DNA from 3 places in the uncultured Psychrobacillus sp. genome. Region 1 is predicted to be linked to each of the others. Evidence: riboswitches for the same ligand, from Rfam matches in the RefSeq annotation. Region 1 holds a riboswitch; each other region holds the start of a gene.

Evidence for each region. Region 1 has a riboswitch for lysine ahead of Q0371_RS04560 (Na+/H+ antiporter NhaC family protein). Riboswitches for the same ligand answer to the same signal wherever they lie in the genome.
Region 2: linked by a shared signal. The riboswitch ahead of Q0371_RS04415 (transporter substrate-binding domain-containing protein) and the one ahead of Q0371_RS04560 (Na+/H+ antiporter NhaC family protein) in region 1 are both predicted to bind lysine.
Region 3: linked by a shared signal. The riboswitch ahead of Q0371_RS16545 (aspartate kinase) and the one ahead of Q0371_RS04560 (Na+/H+ antiporter NhaC family protein) in region 1 are both predicted to bind lysine.

What each region holds. Positions count from the first base shown of each region.
Region 1 is NZ_CALIED010000020.1:13,722-21,591, forward strand. It holds gene lipA (lipoyl synthase) at 1-699, opposite strand, end outside; gene Q0371_RS04560 (Na+/H+ antiporter NhaC family protein) at 769-2,340, opposite strand; lysine riboswitch at 2,429-2,612, opposite strand; gene yunB (sporulation protein YunB) at 2,663-3,433, opposite strand; gene Q0371_RS04570 (bifunctional UDP-sugar hydrolase/5'-nucleotidase) at 3,476-4,855, opposite strand; gene Q0371_RS04575 (sulfite exporter TauE/SafE family protein) at 4,888-5,706, opposite strand; gene Q0371_RS04580 (DUF72 domain-containing protein) at 5,707-6,558, opposite strand; gene Q0371_RS04585 (SMI1/KNR4 family protein) at 6,878-7,264, opposite strand; gene Q0371_RS04590 (manganese catalase family protein) at 7,404-7,870, shown strand, end outside.
Region 2 is NZ_CALIED010000019.1:69,090-76,959, reverse strand. It holds gene Q0371_RS04450 (TraB/GumN family protein) at 1-105, opposite strand, end outside; gene Q0371_RS04445 (heme oxygenase) at 367-705, shown strand; gene Q0371_RS04440 (GNAT family N-acetyltransferase) at 752-1,459, opposite strand; gene Q0371_RS04435 (sensor domain-containing diguanylate cyclase) at 1,473-2,447, opposite strand; gene Q0371_RS04430 (alpha/beta hydrolase) at 2,466-3,266, opposite strand; gene Q0371_RS04425 (amino acid ABC transporter ATP-binding protein) at 3,435-4,169, opposite strand; gene Q0371_RS04420 (amino acid ABC transporter permease) at 4,187-4,948, opposite strand; gene Q0371_RS04415 (transporter substrate-binding domain-containing protein) at 5,054-5,890, opposite strand; lysine riboswitch at 6,018-6,200, opposite strand; gene Q0371_RS04410 (M23 family metallopeptidase) at 6,336-7,313, opposite strand; gene safA (SafA/ExsA family spore coat assembly protein) at 7,608-7,870, opposite strand, start outside.
Region 3 is NZ_CALIED010000079.1:3,983-11,852, forward strand. It holds gene Q0371_RS16540 (YslB family protein) at 1-44, shown strand, start outside; gene Q0371_RS16545 (aspartate kinase) at 500-1,717, opposite strand; lysine riboswitch at 1,984-2,159, opposite strand; gene uvrC (excinuclease ABC subunit UvrC) at 2,203-3,993, opposite strand; gene trxA (thioredoxin) at 4,046-4,360, opposite strand; gene Q0371_RS16560 (electron transfer flavoprotein subunit alpha/FixB family protein) at 4,492-5,469, opposite strand; gene Q0371_RS16565 (electron transfer flavoprotein subunit beta/FixA family protein) at 5,548-6,321, opposite strand; gene Q0371_RS16570 (enoyl-CoA hydratase) at 6,343-7,116, opposite strand; gene Q0371_RS16575 (TetR/AcrR family transcriptional regulator) at 7,133-7,714, opposite strand; gene Q0371_RS16580 (AMP-binding protein) at 7,803-7,870, opposite strand, start outside.

The sequences.
Region 1 (7,870 bases):
TAAATCATCCATAACCTCAATGATTTCTTCAAACGTTTCCCCTAAACCTAGCATTAACGAAGACTTTGTAGGAATGCTTGGCTGCATTTCCTTTGCACGCTTTAATAATTCTAAAGAACGGTCATATTGTGCACGTGCTCTAACTCTAGGAGTTAATCGACGTACCGTTTCAATATTATGATTCAGGATATCTGGCTTCGCATCCATAATGTTACGGATGTTTTGCTCAATGCCCCCCATATCCGATGGAAGCACTTCAATTGTAGTAAAAGGATTTTTTCTTCGAATTGCACGGATCGTTTCTGCAAAAACTTCTGATCCGCCATCTTTTAAGTCATCCCTTGCTACAGCCGTCACTACCGCATGCTTAAGATTCATAATAACAACTGAATCTGCCACACGTTCTGGCTCCGCTAAATCTAGTTCATTTGGAAGTCCAGTCTTTACTGCACAGAAGCGACATGCTCTTGTACAAACTGCGCCAAGAATCATAAATGTAGCAGTACGACGAGATCCCCAGCACTCATGAATATTAGGGCATCTTGCCTCTTCACACACAGTGTTTAAGTTGTTTTCGCGCATTAGTTTTTTTAAGCCTTTATAATCTTCATTCGTATTTAGCTTTATTTTGAGCCATTCAGGCTTGCGCTCATGCTGTTCTTTTGGTGGCTTACATGATGTCACGATTCCATCCCCCATTTCAAATAATCTGACTTCACTGTTGTCAATGTACCATATTATTTGAATTCAAACAACCTTCTAAAAAAGCTAAATAGAATGCTTGTTCCCACTTTTATTACTAAGGGTCCAAAACCCAAATAATAGAATGAGGATTCCTACTACTGTTATTAATCCTATCATGACAGAGCCTGTCAATCCTAATACTAAGTATCCGATTGCAGCTATGATTGCACTAATAATTGCGTAAGGCAGCTGTGTCATCACATGATCAATGACATTAACTCCAGCTCCCGTAGCTGACATGATCGTAGTGTCCGAAATCGGTGAACAATGGTCTCCGAAAACCGCCCCTGCCAATACTGCTGCTAATACTGGTAGCAATAGCTGCGGATCGATTGCCATGATAATACTTGCACCAATAGGAAGCAAGATACCAAACGAACCCCAGGAAGAACCTGTAGCAAAAGCCATAAATGCAGTCAACACAAACATTAAAACTGGTATAATACCTACCGGAACATTATTTTCCGTAACGATTGTAGCTAAAAATGCACCTGTTTCTAATGCCGTGATTAAGTAAGACAATGCCCATGCAAACACAAGAATCATAATAGCTGGAAGCATAGATTGAACACCTGTACGTAAAGCCTTCCACACGTAGCTCATATTAGCATCTGGGTTCACTTTGAATTGGCGCGCATACAACAGGAAGGATAAAATACTTGCTACCAATCCACCTATAAATAAGGACAAAGGAACATCTGTATTTTCAAAGATGACAAAAATATCTAAAATTCCTCCAGACAACTGATAGCCTGTCCAGAACATCAATCCTAACGTTACCACTACTAAAGAGATGATTGGAAGCAATAAATCGATCACTTTACCATACTGATTGTCTGGAAAATCTCCTTCCATATCTCCTGGGTTTGTTTTATTTGGATCAAATAATACTCCTGTTTCCTTCGCGCGTTTTTCATGCTTTTTCATTTCAAACAGATCAAAATCTGTCCATGCGGCAAAGAACACCATCGCTAAAGTAGCTATAACATAGAAATTCATTGGTGCCATTGTGATAAAAGCTTCTAACGGAGTATATTCTGTCACAGCATGTGTTGTGAAAATAACACCTAGCTGGCTGATCAAAAATGCTCCCCAGCTAGAAACTGGTGAGATTACACATATCGGTGCTGATGTAGAATCGATGAAATAGGCTAGCTTTGCACGAGAAACCTTATGCGAATCCGTAATTGGTCTTGCAATTTGCCCTACTGCTAATGCATTAAAATAATCGTCCACAAAAATAATGATTCCTAAAAAGGCTGTTAATAGTTTAGAGCCTCTTTTCGTTTTAATTCGCTTAATCGCCCAATTAGCGAAAGCCGTGCTTCCTCCTGACAGGCTGACAAAAGCGGTAACTACACCTAACAAGAGAATGAACAATAAAATATAAATGTTATATACATTTAATCCCCCATCCCAAAAAGAGATTTTAAAGGAATTCCATAACATTAACAAAGATCCAACAGGGCTAAATTCCTCTACTAGTAAGGTTGCAGAAAGAATACCTGCTCCTAACGATAACAAGACCCTTTTTGTCAATAAAACCATGATGATTGCCAATAGCGGTGGCACTAACGAAAAAATTGTATTCTCCAAAACTGTTCCTCCTTGAAAATAGAAAAGCCAACCTATAGTATTTTATAGGTTGGCTTATACATGAAATTTTAGTTATAACACTTTGTTTCACTTTTGTAGCTCCCCATCTATATGTCCCCATATACATGACAGTGTTATTCTTGTTCAAAATAACCCCAACTAAGCATCCTTGACTAGACATACTTAGTTTCGGCAAAACTTCCTTTCTATTACGATCCTTGGAGTCACCCTCCCGTAACATACTATTAAGCAATGCGGCCTCTACCTATTTATTATTCATTTTTATCTATTCTAACATTAATTTAAGAAAAATGAAGTTTTTTTAATCTTCCGGTAACGGTATAGGTACCTCCACCGATGGAGCAGCCGACCCATCCCCACCTGTATAAATGTGAGGAACCTGCCCTTGTACTAGACCCATGGCTACTGGTATATTCTGTTCCACTACACTCATTTTACTAGCAAGCGGGACGATGATTTGTACATTCACCTTAATGTGGATACTAATTTCTACATACGCATTATTAATACCGAACTCGGTAATAGTAGGCACCACATTTGACTGAACGTTTCCGATCACGTGGAATCGAATTGGTATTTTCGGACCAAGGTTACCGATCAAAGGTATATTCGTTGCTTGCCCCATCGGAACAAAAAATACGACTCCACCTTGGTCTTCCATTGTTTGCTTATCATACTCAATATCATCCAAGTAAGGAAGACTTGATAAATTCCCTTGTTCAGCCTGTTCTAAATGGGATTGTACTAAACTATTTGTATCAGATAGCACTCGGTTAATAATTTCTGTATTGAATTTGGTTGTGACCATATTTTTGCTATCCGAAGGAACCTCTTCAATAATATCGTTTACATCTAGAACATTTGCCGTACGCGAGTTAATCGCCTTACTTATTACCATAGATGCAATCTTGTTCGTTTGCACTTCAGCATATTGTAAGTAAGTGGGAGTTAGTTGCGCATTTATATAATAGAATACCCAAGCCACTGACAATAGAAAGCATGTTAAAAAGATGGCTAATTTGCGTTGAGTGCTAAAAAATATGAAACGCTTCTTCTTTTTGCGATAAAACAACGAAAAAACCTCCTCATTACTTTTATGTAACGAGGAGGTCTATTATGCCCTACATTTATGCTCTTCCTTTATTCCATACCATTTTATAACGTCCCGAATAGTTTCTGGCATAATATATTGTTTCTTCGCGGTCTTAAAAGAAGGAAAGAAAAATCCAAAAGTAAACATGTCTAGCGTCGCCAGCCGGTACGTTTGATGTAACGTTAATGGCTCACCTTTAATCAAAAGCTGCCCATGCATATCTTGTTCAACCTGTTCAAATAAAATAGCCCCTAAATACTTACCACGAAATCCGAGACCCTTCACTTCTAAATTTGGCCATTTTTCGTTTTTCGAAAGCTCCATCACCTCTAGCAGCTCAGCTCCACTTAATGTAACGATACATGGATTAATGGGGTGAGGCAGGCATTGATGTAGATCCCAAGCAGTGACAGGTCCCTCCGGTAAATCCTTTAAGAAAATTCCTGCAGGGAACATGGCACAATCTGCATTCGTGTATGCTAGCAATGCCTTTCCAAAGAAATTCGCTAACTCAGACCCATTGAACCACTCTTTTTTTAACAAGGAATTGCTTGTAAAAACAGGATAAGATAGCTTTTCTTTACCGATTCGCTCCCAATTTCCCATCGTGTGTCCTGCATTTTGAGGGACTGGCAACGCGTCTGTAGGATAGACAACAGCCTGTTTAGAAACAACTCTTTTCATGGAATGGTCATATTCAAGACTCACATAGCCCACATACATCCCAAATTTCCCTGTAGCGGCCTGCAATGTATTCCCAACCATTTTCCCTTCCTCGAACAAATGATGCGTGTGTGCTCCTAAAATTAAGTCCAGAGACGGTATCAGCTCACATAGCTCTTCATCCTTAGACTTTCCTAAATGAGACATACAAATAAGGACATCGACATGAGGAGAAATCTGCTCAGCAACTGCCTGCAATCTAGGAAGAGGATCCTGCAATCTCCACCCAAGCTTTTCATAATAAACACGATAATCCGCAGTAGCAGCTATAATCCCAATTCGAATTCCAGAGGCCGTCTGATGAATTTTATAAGGCTTCACCCACCTAGGAATATTCCCTTCCAAATCCGTAAAATTGGAAACTATGACCTCGAATTTAGCCTGTTCATATAACGAATCCAATTCTTCGTGACTCAATGTGATTCCTTCATTGTTTCCAATCGTGGCATAATCATATTGGGCATCATTTAAGAGCTTCACGTTCCCCTTCCCAAGTGTTCCCTCTGTGTATATATTCGAGCGATCCACATGATCACCGATATCTAATATTAGAGAGGAATCGCTTGCATGCTTTTTACGTCTTTCAGAGAGAAAGTGATGGATAGACGGCCAATTTTCTAAATGACTATGTAAATCATTTGTATGATAAATATGAATGGTCTCTCTCAGCTTTCTCACCTCTTTTTTATGCGGGCTATCGCTCGCCTTTATTAAAATAGCCCATCTATAATAGATCTTATTCCTAGCAATAGCAGTACTATTCTAAGTGCTGTCACAAGCGTTTCCGAGTTTAGCTTTTTATTGAGCTTAGCACCTATCTTAGCGCCAATATAGGCAGCAGGGATGACAGGTATCGTATATAGCCATGGTACGTTTCCTAAAGAAATATGGGTTGCAGAATTGACGATCGACGATAGAAATACCATGAACATAGAAGTTCCCACTGCCACATGAGGTGGAAACAGAAACAACAGAATCATGGCCGGCACAATCATCGAGCCTCCACCAATTCCAAACAACCCGGAAGCAAAACCTATAAAAAAGGTTAAAGCTAGTGCAAACCAGACTGGATATCCATATACATATGTATTTTCCCCATCCTCAAAGGTACGCTTCTTGCCATGCTTGACAAACCATTGAACGGGCTTCAAATATTTACGAACTAGTAAAAGAACGGATAAAATGACAAGCAATATACCAAAGTATAGGTTAAACGAAGGGAGATCTAATCCTTTGTTTACCCAAGCACCTAAAATGGTTCCCGGGATACTTCCTATAAAAAATATAAATCCACTTTTAAAATCCACCGTCTTAGACTTCATATAAGAAAGCGTAGAAGACAGACCAATAAAAATCATCATAACAACAGATAAACCTACAACACTCTGAGGCGTAATATTTGGAATCAAATCCAGCGTCGTACCAAGGAATAGCACGGCTGGTACTAAAATAACCCCGCCTCCTAATCCCACTAGTGCACCGATCGTCCCTGAAAAAAGCCCGCTCAGTACTAATAAAAACCATTCCATTTAAAAATCCCCTTCGAAAAGATTTAATTGCTTAGGCGCAAGTCCATCAAATTCTATATTAAGCATTTGCTGAAAGGCTTTAGCATTTTTAGCAGCATGACCACCAGAGTTATTATTGAATACAACAAGCACCTCGGAAGCCTGCTTAGATAAAACCTCACAAACTGACTGAATATAAGCAAGCTCCTGCTCATTATAATCATATAAATAGCGGACTTCTCTCCACTTTTCGTTGTTCCCTGGATTCTTCCACCCATAAAAGTTTCTCCCATGTAGACGGACCAACACTTTATCAGAAGTAGCAACCGGCACTACAGGTATACTGCCTTCACCATTTTGTGGCTCATCGCAGACACTATGATGAAAATGATTATCCTTTAAAAATTGAAGAGTCGAATCCTTATACTCCGGAAGATACCAGGACTGGTGGCGAAACTCAATGACCACCTCAAAATCCTTTAGCTCCTCTCGAATTCTTCTCATATATTGCACATTATCCTTCTCACACTCAAACCAAGGTGGAAACTGAACAAGCACCATCGCAAGCTTCCCCGCATCCTTAAGCGGCCCAAGCATCTGACGATAGCTTTCAAACATTTCCTCTGGAGACTTAAAAGGATTCTCCCCTCTCAAATGCCCTGTCATCCCTTGATAGGCTTTCACGATAAACTGAAAATTATCAGGCGTCTCCCGAATCCACTTTTCTATATTTCGCTGCGGCTGAATCGCATAAAACGATGCATCCAACTCGACAATCGGAAAATGTGCACTATAATCCTGCAACTTCTCCCTAGGCGAAGAAACATAAAGATCTGGATGATCCCCCCAACCAGTTAACCCAATTTTTATCATTAAACCACCTCTTCGTTATTACTAATTATCATATCATTTCCCCCATCAAACAGACAAAAAAATGAGTTGAGAGGAAGTGTTGCGGATAATTTCAAAAGTGTTGCGCTTTTCTCAGTAAGTGGTGCGGGTAATCACTAAAGTGTTGCACTAAATTTGAAAGTGTTGCGGGTATGGGTCTAACTGTTGCACTAAATTTAAGTGTTGCGTAAACGGCCTCAAGTGTTGCGTAAAAAAACATTGTGCGACCTAACTACGGACTTTAGCTTATTTATTTTTACCCCGTTAGCTCTATTTTGACACTTTCGCTTGTTCGCGGTAGTTAAAGCTCCATCGCAAAAGCCTTTCTTACAATCTCATAAAAATTAGCCTCTACTCTTCGACAGATGTATAAGTCCTCATGCCAAATCTCTACAATTGCCCACTCTTCATTTGTTAAAAATCCCATTGCATCTCCTGAGAATTTATCTCCAAATAATAATATGTTTTTGATTTCAGGATTTTCTTTTGCATCATAAATCTCATCGGCCTCTATTAACCCAGAATAGAACATAAAATAGCCATCTGAAACTGCTCCAAATCCCATTTCCATTAAAAAATCCTTATATTCCTGTGGAGCATCTTTTAAAAAGCCTACATATTTTTCATTGGAAATTCCTTTAAAACTATACTCTTTTGCTGCTTCCTTAAATTCCATGTATCTTCCCATTAAATTCTCCTAAAAAGAACTTTCTTACTACAGTTTATATAAACCTCGACATCTTTACCAATCACGAATAAAACACTTTTATTAGTACAAAATAAAACATGCACAAAATTAAAACCTAATATAAGAAATGAGGAATTTGATGTATTACTACAAAGAGGAACTAATAAATCCTATCATGCCAGACCGTCCGGATCCGGAAGCAGCTAAAGTTTTACAAGAAATACTAGGCGGCCATTATGGAGAAATGAGAACGATGATGCAGTACTTCTTTCAAAGCTCGAATTTCCGAGGTAAAGATACTCAATTTAGAGACTTGCTTCGTGGTGTTTTCTTGGAAGAAATTGCACATGTAGAGCTTGTACAGAATACAATAAATCAATTACTCAATGACTCAGGGCAATCTGCTGTTCCTGGTAATGCTGGGGTAGATGGAGCACCATTAAACGATGCTGTAAAAGATGCTAACCCGCACCATTTCATTATTGGAGCACAGGCATCCTTACCTGTTGATGCTGCAGGTAACCCTTGGAATGGATCCTGGGTATACTCGCACGGAAATCTAATCGCTGATTTACTCAATAACCTTGTCCTAGAGTCAACAGGCGT
Region 2 (7,870 bases), on a different contig from region 1:
CACTTCTTTTACCTGCTCAGCACTTAACCTTGAAACGTGAGCAGTACCAATCAAAATAACTTCCTTGCCATCGACCTCTAAACGAGTTATATTTGCTTCCGACATAAACTACTTCCTTCGTGTAAATGTATTTCTTTACACATCGACTGAGCATGTAAAGACTTGTACCTATAATAATGAAGTACTTGGGCATAAAATTCAATTTGTTTATACAAAAAAATAGGAGATTTAATCATAACCTAATCTGTTTATTTTTAGTTTTTTCCTTGGATTATGTGATTCTTCTTAGTACATGAAACGTTTAAATTTGATGTTGAAATGTTATACTTACATTGATTCAAATAAGTTAAAAGAGGAGAATGGCCAATGATTATCGTTACGAATCGTATTAAAACAAAACCAGGATTTGCAGAAAAAATGGCTCCAAACTTTACAAAACCAAGTCCACTACAAGAAATGGAAGGCTTCGTAAAAGTTGAGGTTACTATTACACAGGGTACCACTGAATATGATGAAATGAATGTCAATATGTATTGGGAAAACGAAGAAAGTTTCCAAGCATGGAAAAATAGCGACCTCTTCAAGGCAGCACATAAACGACCAGAACCAGGTTCTGAAGAAGCATCGAAAGAATCTCCACTATTAGGTAGTGAGTTAATCATTTCTAAAGTGGCTTCTACTGTTGGAGCAATTCCAACTAAATAAATTATTAAAAGGAGCAAGTGATGTTAATTCGCTTGCTCCTTTGCTTTTATTTATCGATACGATAGATTCCTTTTTTATCCCTTAATAAGCATCCATTGGCTTTAAAAATCCGAATCATGTATTCATTGTTCTCATCTGTACTACCTACATAATATGTCGCATGCATATTCTTTAAAAGCTCTAATGAATATAAGTGAAGTACCTTACCGAAACCTTTACCTCTATGCTCTGGAGTTACTCCAAAGTAAAACAACCTACCTTCCTCAGTTGTTCCGTCTTCTATATGAGGAATGCTGATACCCAAAGGTTCTTTTGCTTTATAGAAGATATGACAATGGTTACGCCAGTTAGGACCTAACTCATTTAAGAAGGCTTCCATGATTTGATCAATAGAGAACAAATTATTTTTGTTCGCCGATCCGCTTCGACATTCATCATATAGTTTGGCGAATTCCTCATCTGTCATTAAGCTATCCGAAAGAGATTGCACAAAAATAGAGCTATCTAAAATAAAGCGTTCCTCTAGTGTTCTTGTATATTCCACCACGGAAGAAACCTTATGAAAACCTTCATTTAATAATTGTTCCTCATACTCCGCATCCATCAGAAGCGACAGATAATTTACCTGATTGCTTTCCCAAGCTGCTAAAAGGGTTTTTAGTTCTGCCCAATATACTTCTTTAGATTGATTCATTTTTATTTGATCGGCAAGCCAGTATTCCTGGTCTTTTTTTATGACGTTAAAAGCAACCATTTGTGCGCCCCCCTTATAAATCGTCTATATGCGTAATTCTGTTTCTACCATTTCGCTTGGAATAATATAACGCTTGGTCAGCCTTCTCTACCACGCTTGCATGCGTGTCTTCGGATGTATATGTTGCTATCCCCATACTTATCGTCACTTCACCTATAACCCAATCTGCTGCTTCTATTTCCTGCCTTAAACGTTCTCCCTGGTTTTTAGCCTGTTGTGCATTAGTAAACGGGAGAAGAACGATAAACTCCTCTCCTCCGTATCTAAGTAATGTATCCACTGGACGTACTGTTAAGTCTGCTATTTTTGCTAGTTGCTCTAGCACTTGATCTCCCATTGTATGACCCCAAGTATCGTTCACTTGCTTAAAATGATCGATATCAATTAAGCATAAGGAAAAAGCCTGTCCTTTTTGCTCGTATTGAATGATCATCTCTTCTAGCTTGATATGAAAATAACGACGGTTTTTTAAACCAGTCAATTTATCAGTTATAGCTAATTTCTCTAGCTTGCTATTGAGTTCAAGTAGCTTTTCTTGCTTTTCCTCTATTTCCTCATGAAGCTCTTCTAATTTAGAAAGAGCCAGTTCTTTTTCTCGAAATGCTTCCTCTAATTGCTTTTTTGCTAACCTAATTTCCTGTTCATATCCTATTCTTTTTCCCATTGAAACTAATACACAGTCAATTACATCTGCACCCTCTCGAGTAGCTTTTTTCCCGTTTAACAACACAGGAATGCTCTGCCCATCCTTATGCTGTAGACTAAGAAATAACTCTTCCATATGCCCATATAATCGTATATAAGGATAAAAATAAGTATGGAATATAAACTGATTCGTTTTAGACATGATTGTTTCTATATGTTTTTGAGAAAGATCGTCAAAGGAAAACCCTATCATTTGAAGAAAGGTTTTATTCATATCAATTAGCATACCTTCTTGACTAATAGTGACATAGCCACAAGGTGCCAAATCCAAACGTTCCTCCATAAAATGTCATTCCCTTCCCTACACCTGGTATAGATACCCTTTAATGAGCTCCGCTGTTTCACACGGGTGACTTAGGTGAGGATAATGCCCCTTTACATCCATTATCTTAAATTCACTATTCTCTATATGATGGTGTAAATATTCTCCCACCTGAATAGGAACAATACTGTCTTCTGAGCATTGAATGATTAGCACCGGAATAGATGATTTCTCTAAATCTTTACGATGGTCAGAAAAGAAGGTCACCTCTGCAAATTGCTTTGTTATCTTCGGATTTGTTGAACTAAAACTTTTTTCTACTTCCTTTGCTACCGCGGGGTGTTTTTCAGTGGCAGCCACTATTGGAGCCATATAGCTTGCCCACCCTATAAAATTCATCTCCATCATATCTAGCATCTCGTGGATATCTCTTTCATCGAATCCACCGTAATACTCGTGATCATTAAGATATCTCGGAGATGGTCCAATCATAACCAACTTCTGAAAAACATCCGGCTTTTGAATCGCTGCTAACATACCAATCATGGAGCTTACCGAATGACCTACAAATATAACGTCTCTCAATTCCAATGCCTCTACTATGTCTAAGACGTCTCGGACATAGCCTTTAAGCGAGGCGTATTTCTCTGCATTATAAACACTTAAATCCGATTCACCGGAACCAACATAATCAAATAATACAATTTTATAGTCATCCAAAAATGAAGGAATAATATGCCTCCACATCGTTTGGTCACATCCAAATCCATGCGCAAACATGATTACTTTTTCCTTATTTCCAATTACTTTTACATTATTTCGTTTTAATACTTCACTCATAGGAACACCTCTAGTTTATTTCGTACCTTATATAAAAGGCTTCCTTTTCTTTTGAAAGGGAAGCCTTACATAGATTTGATAATTTATCCAATGTATATATTACCAATATACTATTTTATTGAATTTTATTCTAGATAAAAAGATGAAATGCTACTAACATCCTAGAGTCTACTTCCGCGTTCTTTTTAGGAATTCTCTCGTCCGTTCCTGTAAAGGATGATTAAAAATTTGATCGGGGGGACCTTCCTCTGCAATGACCCCCTTGTCCATGAAGACTATACGATCAGAGACTTCCTTGGCAAATTCCATTTCATGCGTAACGATCAACATAGTAAGACCAGTATGCGCAAGCTCCTTCATAACTTTTAATACCTCGCCGACCATTTCTGGATCAAGTGCCGATGTAGGCTCATCAAACAACATTACATCAGGCTCCATAGACAAAGCTCGTGCGATAGCCACTCTTTGCTTTTGTCCACCAGATAATTGCTTTGGCTTAGCATTGACGTAGCCATCCATGCCCACCACCTTTAAATATCTCGTCGCAATTTTTTCGGCTTCTTCCTTTGAACGCTTTAATACCTTTACCTGTCCGACTGAACAGTTGCTTAATACATTATGATTATTAAACAAATTAAACTGCTGAAATACCATGCCAAGCTTTGTCCTATAGGAATTGATATCATGCTTATTGTCTAAAATATTATTTCCTTTATAAATAATTTGTCCTCCACTAGGCTTTTCCAATAAATTAACACATCGCAGAAGTGTTGATTTACCCGATCCTGAAGAGCCTATGATACATACAACCTCGCCTTTTTTTACAGAGAAATTTATATCTTTTAAAACTTCATGTGCTCCAAAGGATTTACTTAAATGTTGAATATCAATTACGTGTTCCATATTTGCTCCTCCTTTGTTTACTTGTTTTCATAAGGACCTTTTGGCAGTACAGCCATTTGCATAGGCTGACCAATGACTGTGTAGTTTTCGGGTCCATCTAGTTTCTTTTCAAAATGTCGTAAGATTAATGTAACAGCAAACGTCATGATGAAGTATAAAATACAAGCTACAAAGAATGACTCAAAATATCTGAAGTTGTTTCCAGCTACAGACTTCGTTTGGAAATATAATTCCGTTACCCCTATCACATTTAAAACAGAGGTATCTTTAATATTAATGATGAATTGGTTGCCGGTTGCTGGAAGTATGTTACGGATAACCTGGGGTAACACAACATATAGCATAGTTTGAATGTGATTCATCCCTATCGCTTGTGATGCCTCAAATTGTCCCTTATCAATTGAAATAACTCCCCCACGAACAATTTCAGCCATATATGCTCCCGTATTAATAGATACAATAAAAATTGCTGCTAGTAAACGATCCATATCTAACCCAAAGGCCAGTGATGATCCATAAAAGATGACCATGGCTTGGACGATCATTGGTGTCCCTCGGAAGAATTCTATATAGATGGATAGGATAAGATTAACCAGCTTTAAAAAATATCTACTTACCCTCTTTTCAGGTAGTGGGATGGTCCTAATAACGCCTGCTAATAATCCAATGATTGCTCCTACAATAGTTCCTATAATAGAAATCAACAGGGTTACTCCTGCTCCACGCAAAAACATTGGCCAGTTATTGGTAATAATGGAGATAATCCATTCTAAACTCATTGTCTTCCTCCTTACACATTCTGTTGCCTCGAACATCCACTAACCAATGAAGTAAGTACTTTAAAAAAACGAAACGGCTGCTTTTATTAGCAGCCGTTAGTATACTTATTCTGCAGCTGGTTGATTGGAAATAGCATTATCCATAATTTCTTGACGCTCTTCTTCTGAAATTCCTGCTAATATTTCATTTATTTTATCTGTTAAATCGCTACCTTTTTTCAATCCTACTGCAACAGCTGTTTCTTCTTCATCTGCAACAAATCCTTCTTCGAATTCAACCATGCTGAAGTTATCATTTGCAGAGGAAGCACTAATTCCTTCTGGACGTTCAGATACATAACCGTCGATCATGCCGGATTCCAGTGCTACACGCATTGCTGGAAAGTTATCTGATGCAGGCTGTTTTTTTACACCTTTAATTTGGTCTATCACTCCGTAGTGGGAAGTATTTAATTGGCCTGTAACTTTTGCTCCATTAAAGTCTTGAATGGAAGTGGCATCCTCAAATTTTCCGCCCTTTTTTACAACCATAACAAAGTTGGAAGTATAATAGTTTTCAGAGAAATCGATTGTTTTTTTACGCTCTGCTGTTGGTGACATTCCAGCAATAATTGCATCAATCTTACCCGAAGTTAAAGCTGGAACTAGACCGTCCCATTCGGTTTTAACGATTACCAGTTCTTTACCTAAGCCTTCTGCAATTTTTTTAGCAATTTCTACATCGTATCCACCAGCATACTCTGCGTTACCGTCCAATTTCACTCCACCGTTTTTGTCATCCATTTGAGTCCAGTTAAAGGGTGCATATCCTGCCTCTAGTCCTACTGTAAATGTATCTTGGGCAGATGCTGATCCAACGCTTCCTTCCTCTTTCGTTCCACAAGCAGCAAGCAATAAAAAAATGGATAGTAAAAATGTGAATGTAAATAGTCTCTTTTTCATCTCTAGTAATCTCCTTTTTTAAAGTTATTATATGTATGCAACCATACAAAAAGGACAACCGTACAAAAAAAGACTTGAGGTAGACTCAGGTCATAATGTATGGTTGCCCTAAATCCTCTACTTTTCCCCATGAGATAGCACACCATTATAAACCGGGACGTTTATAACGGACAGTCCTGCAATTCTTCACTGCAGACCCAGCATGTAATAATGAGTTTATTACAAGCTTCGGCGACATTTCCTTCTCCTTAGTATCTAAGCTTCTCAAGCTCCTCTAAGGACTGTTAAATATCGCGCCTCTACCTCACTTATAAAAGCGAGGTTATATTCAATTAGTTGTTCATAGTCTACAATAGAGATTTTCATCTGTCAACAAACATTCTATTGATTAATCAAAATATTACTATTTTTTAAACTTCATCATTCTAAATAGAAACGAACAGTCTTATTTAAAAAATGAACCTATAATACGGGGAATAAATAAGAAAAAATCTGCTAAAGTAAATGTATTTTCCACTTTGTCAAAGACATCCATTTTCGACTTTTCGTTCGGTTTGTAGGTCGTTACTGTATCGCCTTGAATTGGCTCAATCCCATCATAGAAGCTTATACGTATAGAGTGGCAGTTCACATAATCAGACGAATCCATCACCTGAAAATGTATATGAGGCTCAGAGGAGTTTCCAGAATTTCCACAAAGGCCAATTGTTTGTCCCTGCTTCACCGCGTCTCCTTCTTTTACTACTATAGAATATTGTTTGAAATGCGCAAGCAAGCTATATTCTCTATTTTCATGCTCCAAAATGACATAGTTTCCGGCTGGTTCTTTTTCATTCATTTCTCCGGGAATATTATCTACAATATCATTCATAACCTTTACTACCTTACCGTCTGCTGGCGCAACTACCTCTTTATCAAAAGCATAGTAACTTTCATTAAGTAATCTATTACCCTTATACGTCTGACCATTCTTCATCTTCACTAAATCATATGCATAGCGCTGAGATTCATAAACGTAATGATAGTTAAGAAATTCATTCGTCCCACCCCAGAAAACAAACCATTCTTCTTTAATAGGCATCATATATTTATTTTTGGTGTAACGTTGATCGCTTTTGGGGAAGGTTACATAAGGTTTTAATACTATGCCCTGGATGTAGTTAGCCGTATCAAAGGTTACACTAACTATTCTCTCCTTATTGTTATCTAACCATAAATACTGAGTTGAATAACCAATCTCGGTCTTTTTAATCATTTGGTAGCTTTCAACCTCCTGATTAAAGGAAATGGCTAAATCAATAAATTGGTCCAGTGATACTAGCTCTTTAAATTCTTTGACGCATTGGTTATAAATTTCTTCATGGTTTCCATATAGGAATACTTCTCCAAAATTTTCGGGCGATATAAATTTCTCTACATTCATAGATCTGTTTACCTCCAATTTATAACATTGTAAGTATTTATCATCTAATACGGAAAAAGATAACTAAGGTTTCACTTAATATCAAAAAGAAAAGGAAACGAGAGTGTAGACCGTTTCCTTTTGCAGACTTTATTTATTTCTTTTTTGTATTGTTGATATCGAAGGAAAAGTTTCACATGGAACATAAACAGAAATGAAAATAGCCTACATCTACACTTTGAAGGGCAGACATAGGCCGTAAACTAAAAGAGTGGAAATGACAACACTTACGTCGTCATTCCCACCCTAAATCAATTATTTTTGTATAAACATTTGAGTCCAATAGTTTCCGTCTTTCACGTAACCTACCCCAATATGAGTATAGTTTTTGTTTAAGATATTGGCTCTATGTCCTTCACTATTCATCCAAGCGTTAACTACTGCTTTCGCAGTCGTTTGACCTTGTGCGATATTTTCTCCTGCTGATTTATAGCTAATTCCAAAATTCTTCATCATTGTAAATGGAGTTCCATAAACAGGACTTGTATGGCTAAAATATTTTTGATCGTGCATATCTT
Region 3 (7,870 bases), on a different contig from region 1:
TGGTCACCTTCCATATTAAATGGGACTTAAAAAGTAAACGCTAAAGATACATAAAGAGGAGGATGGAGCAATTTCCATCTTCCTCTCTTTTTTTAATAAAGCTTTGTTAAAGTTATTGGTTGATTTTGACTAACAATTCTTTTAATAGTGACTTTAAACATAAACAAAGGAACTTTCAAATGGCTATTAAGAACATAAATAGATTGTGAAATTGGGGTTGGTGACAGTTTTAAGCTTTGTTTATGCGAGTAAATTTATAAGCACTTATCCATGCATTAAAGCTGTTCCCATTAATTCATTGAAGCACCAGACGGCGATTCCTACGGGATGAGGGAGACAGATAAGCCATCACAAACACGCGCGATTGCTGTGGGTGGTGGCTTATCGCTTACCCCGAGGAAAGCGTCAGGCTGGGGCGAAAAATCAATTCTACTCTCTGATTTAAGATTTCTTAGTATCATAAATCAACCCTGCCCTTTAACATAGCCTATAATTATACTTAATTTATAGCCAAATCAAATTCATCATGGAGTGCATTCGCTGCTTGAATCATATTGCCTTGAGGCACTACAACTGAAACCTTTATTTCTGAGGTACTAACCATTTTAACTGGTATGTTTTCCTTGCTTAATCGGTCGAACATTTGTGCAGCGACACCAGGATTAGATACCATCCCTGAACCTACAATAGATACCTTAGCTAAACCCACCTCAAAATCTGCAAAGGTAAAACCTAGATTCTGTTTCGTTTTCTCTAAAACGTGAATTGCTTCCGAAAGAGATTCTTTTTTTATAGAAAAGGAAACGGTAGGCTTCATTCCTTCGACAATCGACTGGACAATAATATCTACATCAATATGGTTATTGGCAAGGGTAGTAAATATGGAAGCGAGTGAACCATTAAAAGGCACTGTATACTCAATCGTTAAACGTACAATATCTGATTCAAAAGCTACCCCTCGTACTACTAAATTATTCTCCACATCTACTTCCTCCTTTAAAATGGTTCCTTCCGTTTCTTCATAGCTTGAACGTACTCGTAATGGAATCTTATAGTTTTTTGCGAATTCCACTGCTCTTGGGTGCAGCACTCCAGCTCCTAAATGAGCTAACTCCAGCATCTCATCATATTCTAGCTGTTCTAGTTTTCTTGCATGAGATACGTAGCGTGGATCTGACGTATAAACACCATCTACATCCGTATAAATATCACAAATGTCTGCTCCGATAGCTGCAGCTATGGCGACGGCTGTAGTGTCTGACCCTCCTCTCCCTAAAGTAGTAATCTCCCCTAATTCCGACATACCTTGAAAGCCGGCCACAATTACTACTCGATTAGCCATTAAATGCTCATTTATCTTCTGGCCATCCAATTGCTTAATTTTTGAATTTCTATGTACTTCATCTGTAACGATGCCAGCTTGCCAACCCGTCAAAGATATCGTCTCTACTCCAAGTGCATTTAACTGAATAGCTAGTAAGGACATAGTCACTTGTTCTCCTGTAGCAAGCAACATATCCATTTCTCTTTTTGTTGGATTGTTAGTGATTTTACTAGCCATTTCCGCTAAGTCATCTGTTGTTTTTCCCATGGCAGATACAACTACGACGATATCATGTCCTTTCTCCTTTTCTAATTGTACCCTTTTTGCTACGTTACTAATTAACTCCATGGAGCCTACAGAGGTTCCGCCAAATTTCATCACAATTTTACTCATTTACCTATCTCCCCTTTATCTCCTTGAGCGGACAACAAAAGCGCAAGCGCCTCTCCCTGCCCCGACAGGCAAATGGAGAAAAGCGAGGAGGCAATTCCTCAGCCACCGTAGCTTTTATCCATTTGACCCCGAGGGGCAAGGCTGCTTGCGCTAGACATCAACTTATCCACAGGTTCATAATCTATAATTTCCTAAACAATAAAAAAAGCTTTCCACATATTTGCGGAAAGCTAACTCTTCTCATACACGGTCAACAATGATTGCCCATGTGAGATAGCCCTCCAGAATATATATTCTGACAGTCCTGCATCTCTTAAATACAGAACCAACATAGGAAAGGAAAAGCTTTTCTACGTTTCGGCGAACAACCCTTTCCTAATCGGTCGTAGGATCTTTCATCCTCACGATTAGTACTCTTGCAATTCGCACCTCTACCTTCACTGTTTGAATAGTGAATATTAAATTGTTTTAAAGATAACATAAGATTATTCAGAAGACAATAAATTTTTCTGAAAATGAGCCATTAGATTATCTGCTAATTTACTAGGGAGTCCAGATTCTATTAGTTCTTCTCGTGATGCAGCTTGCATTCGTTTGAGGGAGCCAAAATGCTTAAGAAGCATTTTCTTACGTTTTGGACCTATTCCTTCAATTCCATCTAACGAGGAGGCAATTGTATGCTTCCCTCTCTGTTGTCGATGGAAAGTAATTGCAAATCGATGGACCTCATCTTGAATTCTTTGAAGAAGATAGAATGCTTCACTTGTTCTTTTCATCGGGATAATCGCTAATGGGTCACCATATAACAAGGAGGATGTTTGATGTTTGGCATCTTTCGCTAGTCCTGCAATTGGAATATCTAAGCCAAGTTCATCCTCTATAATTTCTCTCGCTACTTCTATTTGTCCTTTACCTCCATCAATAATGATTAAATCCGGTAGAGGCAATCTCTCTTTTAGCACACGAGTGTAACGTCTACGAACGACCTCACGCATAGCGCCATAGTCATCATGCTTTGCTGCAGTTTTCGTTTTATACTTCCGATAGTCTTTTTTGTATGCTCTGCCATCAACGAATACAACCATGGCAGAAACCGCATCGGTACCGTGAATATGAGAATTATCAAAGGCCTCAATTCTACTTGGCATAGCAATTCCCATAAGACTACCTAGTTCTTCTACTGCCCCTACAGTTCTTTCCTCTTGTCGTTCAATTAAATGGAACTTTTCTTTCAAAGCTATCGCAGCATTTTTTTGCGCTAAATCCACTAGGTTCTTTTTGGAACCCTTTCGAGGAATAATAACCTTCATTTCCAACAACTCAGAGGCTAACTCTAAATCAGTCGTATTAGGTACAAATATTTCCTTAGGTTTAATATGCTCTGGTTTGGAGTAGAACTGACCTAAAAAGGTAAGAAATTCTTCCTCCGGGTCACGGTAAATTGGGAAAAGAGAAACATCTCTTTCTATCAACTTTCCTTGACGTACAAAAAACACTTGGACACACATCCATCCTTTATCTACTGTGTATCCGAAAATATCACGATTTGTGAAATCATTCATCGTCATTTTTTGTTTTTCCATCACTTGATCAATATGTGCTATTTGATCGCGGTACTCTTTTGCACGTTCAAACTCCAGCTGTTCTGCTGCTGCATTCATTTTTTCAGTTAGCTCTTTCTTGACCGCTGCATGGCCACCGTTTAAAAAACTAGAGATTTCATGAATAATTTCGGTGTACGTTGCCTCTTCAATTTCTTTCACACAAGGGGCAAGGCATTGTCCGATATGATAATACAAGCAAACTTGGCTAGGTAGCTTTTGACACTTTCTTAATGGATATAATCTATCCAGTAATTTTTTTGTTTCATGAGCAGAATGAGAATTTGGATATGGTCCAAAATATTTACCCTTATCCTTTTTTACTTGTCTCGTAATGATGAGCTTAGGATTCTTTTCCGCAGTAATTTTTATATATGGATACGTTTTATCGTCCTTAAGCATGACATTGTATTTTGGATCATGCTTCTTAATGAGATGGAGTTCTAAAATTAGTGCCTCTAACTCGGACGATGTAACGATATATTCGAAGTCGACTATTTCTTGTACTAATCTTTGAGTTTTTCCGTCATGTGATCCCGTAAAATAAGATCGTACACGATTTTTTAATATTTTTGCTTTACCTACATATATAATGACGCCTTGTCGATCCTTCATTAAATAACAGCCTGGTTGATCTGGCAAAATTGCACACTTTTGTTGTATAAGTTCGTTCATCTCATCACCTGTTTAAAAAAACCGGGAACCATAGAGGACCCGGTTTTTATTATTATGCGTTTTTCTCAACGAATTGAACTAGTGCTTCTTTTGGTTGGAAACCAACAGCTTTATCTACTGGTTGACCATCCTTGAATAACACTAATGTTGGAATAGACATGATTCCAAATTGACTTGCAGTTGCTTGGTTCTCGTCAACGTCTACTTTTACGATTTTAACTTTATCGCTCATTTCAGCGTCCATTTCTTCTAAAACTGGAGCAATCATTTTACAAGGTCCGCACCATGTTGCCCAAAAATCTACTAATACTAATCCTTTTTCTACTTCTTGTGAGAAGGTTTGATCTGTTCCATGTACAATTGCCATAAATAATTCCTCCTTTAGTAACTCTAAACTGATTATAGCAGACAAAAAAAGCTACATCTACAATTTAGCTTACACACTTCTATATAACCATATCCATAAAAAACTCGGCCCAATAGGAGCCGAGTATTTTCTTATGCATTTACTTTAAGCTTTTTGAATTCTTCTGTAAGCATTGGAAGAACTTCAAACAAGTCTCCAACAATTCCATAATCAGCAACCTTGAAAATATTTGCTTCTGGATCCTTGTTAATTGCTACAATAATTTTCGAGTTAGACATTCCTGCTAAATGCTGAATTGCCCCTGAAATACCAACAGCGATATAAAGATCTGGAGTTACCACTTTTCCTGTTTGACCGATCTGTAGTGAATAATCACAGTAGTCAGCGTCACAAGCTCCACGAGAAGCTCCAACTGCACCGCCTAATACGTCAGCAAGCTCTTTCAATGGTCCGAAGCCTTCCTCACTCTTCACTCCACGTCCTCCAGCAATAACAACCTTCGCTTCAGATAAGTCAACACCTTCAGAAGATTTGCGTACCACTTCTTTAATAACAGTACGAAGGTTTGTAATTTCTACTGATAACGATGAAACGTCGACAGATTTACTATCGTCTTTTGCAAGTGGAGCAATGTTATTAGGACGAACAGTTATAAAATCGATTCCGTCTTTTACTTTCACTTTTTCAAATGCTTTTCCAGAGTAAATCGGACGAATATAAACTGCATCATCCCCTTCTCCTTCAATAGCTGTTACATCAGAAACTAATCCGATTTGTAATTTACCAGCAATTTTTGGTGATAAATCTTTTCCTAAAGCAGTATGACCAAAAACAATAGCTTCTGGATTTTCTTGTTCAACTACTGCCATAAATGCTTGACCATAGCCATCAGAAGTATATTGCTTTAAATGTGGATGTTCTACCGTAATAACACGGTCTGCACCATATTTCCCTAGCTCAACAGCTAAGTCTTGGACTGCATCCCCCAATAATACTGCTACTACTTCTCCACCATCAGAAATTTGCTTTGCTGCAGCGATTGATTCATATGATACGTTACGAAGTGCACCTTCACGTGCTTCCCCTAAAACTAATACTTTTTTAGACATGATTTGTTCCTCCCATTTTATAAATGATTCGAACCCTCTTTAATTTCGAGATGTTCATAGATTACTAGAAACTAAATGTTATACTACTTTCGCTTCTGTATGAAGAAGACTCACTAGCTCTTTCACTTGATCAGCTAGATCTCCTTCTAATACTTTTCCAGCTTCCTTTTTAGGAGGTAAGTAAATTTCGATTGTTTCTGTTTTAGCCTCTACATCATCTTCGTCAATATCAAGGTCATCTAATTCTAGTTCTTCTAAAGGTTTTTTCTTCGCCTTCATAATACCTGGTAAAGAAGGGTAGCGTGGTTCGTTCAAACCTTGCTGTGCAGTAACTAAAAGAGGTAATGATGCCTCTAAAATTTCTGTATCTCCTTCAACGTCACGTTTGATTGTAGCAGTTGTTCCATTGATTTCAAGGTTTGTAATCGTAGTTACATAGTTTATACCTAAAAGCTCTGCAACACGTGGTCCAACTTGACCTGAACCGCCATCGATCGCAACGTTACCTGCTAAGATCAAATCTGCATCCTTGTCTTTTAAGTATTCGGATATAATATGAGCCGCTGTGAACTGGTCCATTTCTTCTATGTCGTCTTCTGTATTGATAAGTACTGCTTTATCAGCACCCATCGCTAAAGCTGTACGTAATTGTTTTTCTGCATCCTCGCCGCCCATTGTGATAACCGTAACTTCTCCGCCATGTGCGTCGCGTACTTGGATTGCTTCCTCTATTGCATACTCATCGTAAGGGTTGATGATGAACTCTGCACCATCCTCTTGAATTTTCCCTCCGCTTACAACAATTTTCTCCTCTGTGTCGAACGTGCGTTTAACTAGAACATAAATATTCATGTTGAAGTCCTCCCCATATTGTTATTTACCTTTAAAGTCAGGCTGTCTTTTTTCGATAAATGCTGAAATACCTTCTTTTGCATCCTCTGAAACAAAAACTGTTCCGAAGGCATTCGCTTCTGCTTTAACACCCTCGTGATAAGATGCAGGCTTCACATATTGAAGCATTTCCAATGCTGCCTTTACTGCAACTGGGCTTTTCTTTGCAATTTTAGCTGCTAGCTCCCCAGCCTTTTCAAACAATTCTTCCTCTGGGTAAGCATGGTTTGCTAGCCCGTATACAGCTGCATCTTTCCCACTGATAGGATCGCTTGTTAAAAGCATTTCTGCTGCTTTAGCAAACCCAACATAGCGTGGTAGACGTTGGGTGCCGGCAAAGCCAGGTATTAATCCCAACTGTAGCTCTGGCAATCCAAGCTTAGCATTTTCAGCAACTAGTCTAATATGACAGCTCATTGCCAGTTCCAATCCCCCACCTAGTGCTGCACCATGAATGGCAGCTATAATTGGTTTAGAGAATGTTTCGACTCTTTCGAATATAGTTTGTCCACTAGAAGCTAGCTTTGAAAACTCTTCTCCAGAAGTCACTGTGGTAAATTCCTTAATATCTGCCCCTGCTGAGAAAAATCGTCCTTCTCCTTTTAGAAGGATCACACGAACGTTATCGTCGTGCTCCACTTCGTCTAACAAGCTATTAACTTCTAAAATAACACCCCTTGCTAGTGCATTTGCAGGAGGACGATTCAAAGTAACAGTTGCTACATGATTTTCGACATTCCATGACAAAAACTCCATTTACCCACATCCCTTTTTAGGTTGTTATCCCTTTTAATAATAAACGATGTACTTTCTCTGTAAGTCCGACCAAGTCATATTTATACTCATTCATCACCCAGGAAGTAGTCGTCTCATCAATTGTACCAAAAACCATTTGTCTTGCTAAGCGAATATCTACAGAATTTTCGAATTCCTCATTTTTTATACCTTCTTTTAAGATGGTGTCGAGCAATGTCAAATAATTTTTTAAGATAGCATTTATTCGTAAACGCAAGGCTAGATTGGATTGACGGAGCTCCAGTTGGGTTACAGTTGCTAGATGCTTATTACTTGCCAGTACCTTAAAATGATTTTCAATCATCTTATATAATTTTTCAGAGGCACTGATGTCCTCTTTCAAAATTTCTTTCAAGTTATCTGCAAACACTTCCATTTTTTCTTCAAAAACCGATATTAAAATATCTTCCTTGTTTTTAAAGTATAAATAGATGGTTCCATCTGCAACACCAGCTTGTTTAGCTATTTTAGAAACCTGAGATTGATGGTATCCGTTTTCAGCTATGACGATGATTGCTGCGTCAATAATTTGTTTATACTTAGGTTTGTCTTTCTTCAATGAATTCACCACCAAAAAATAAAAATATGAATGATGATTCATTCATATTTTTATTTTATATTCAATTTTTTATATTGTCAATAAACAATTAACTCTCAACCGCTACCTTCTTCAACTTTTCTCTTTCTTCCTCTATCAAGTTTCTTCTTAAAATTT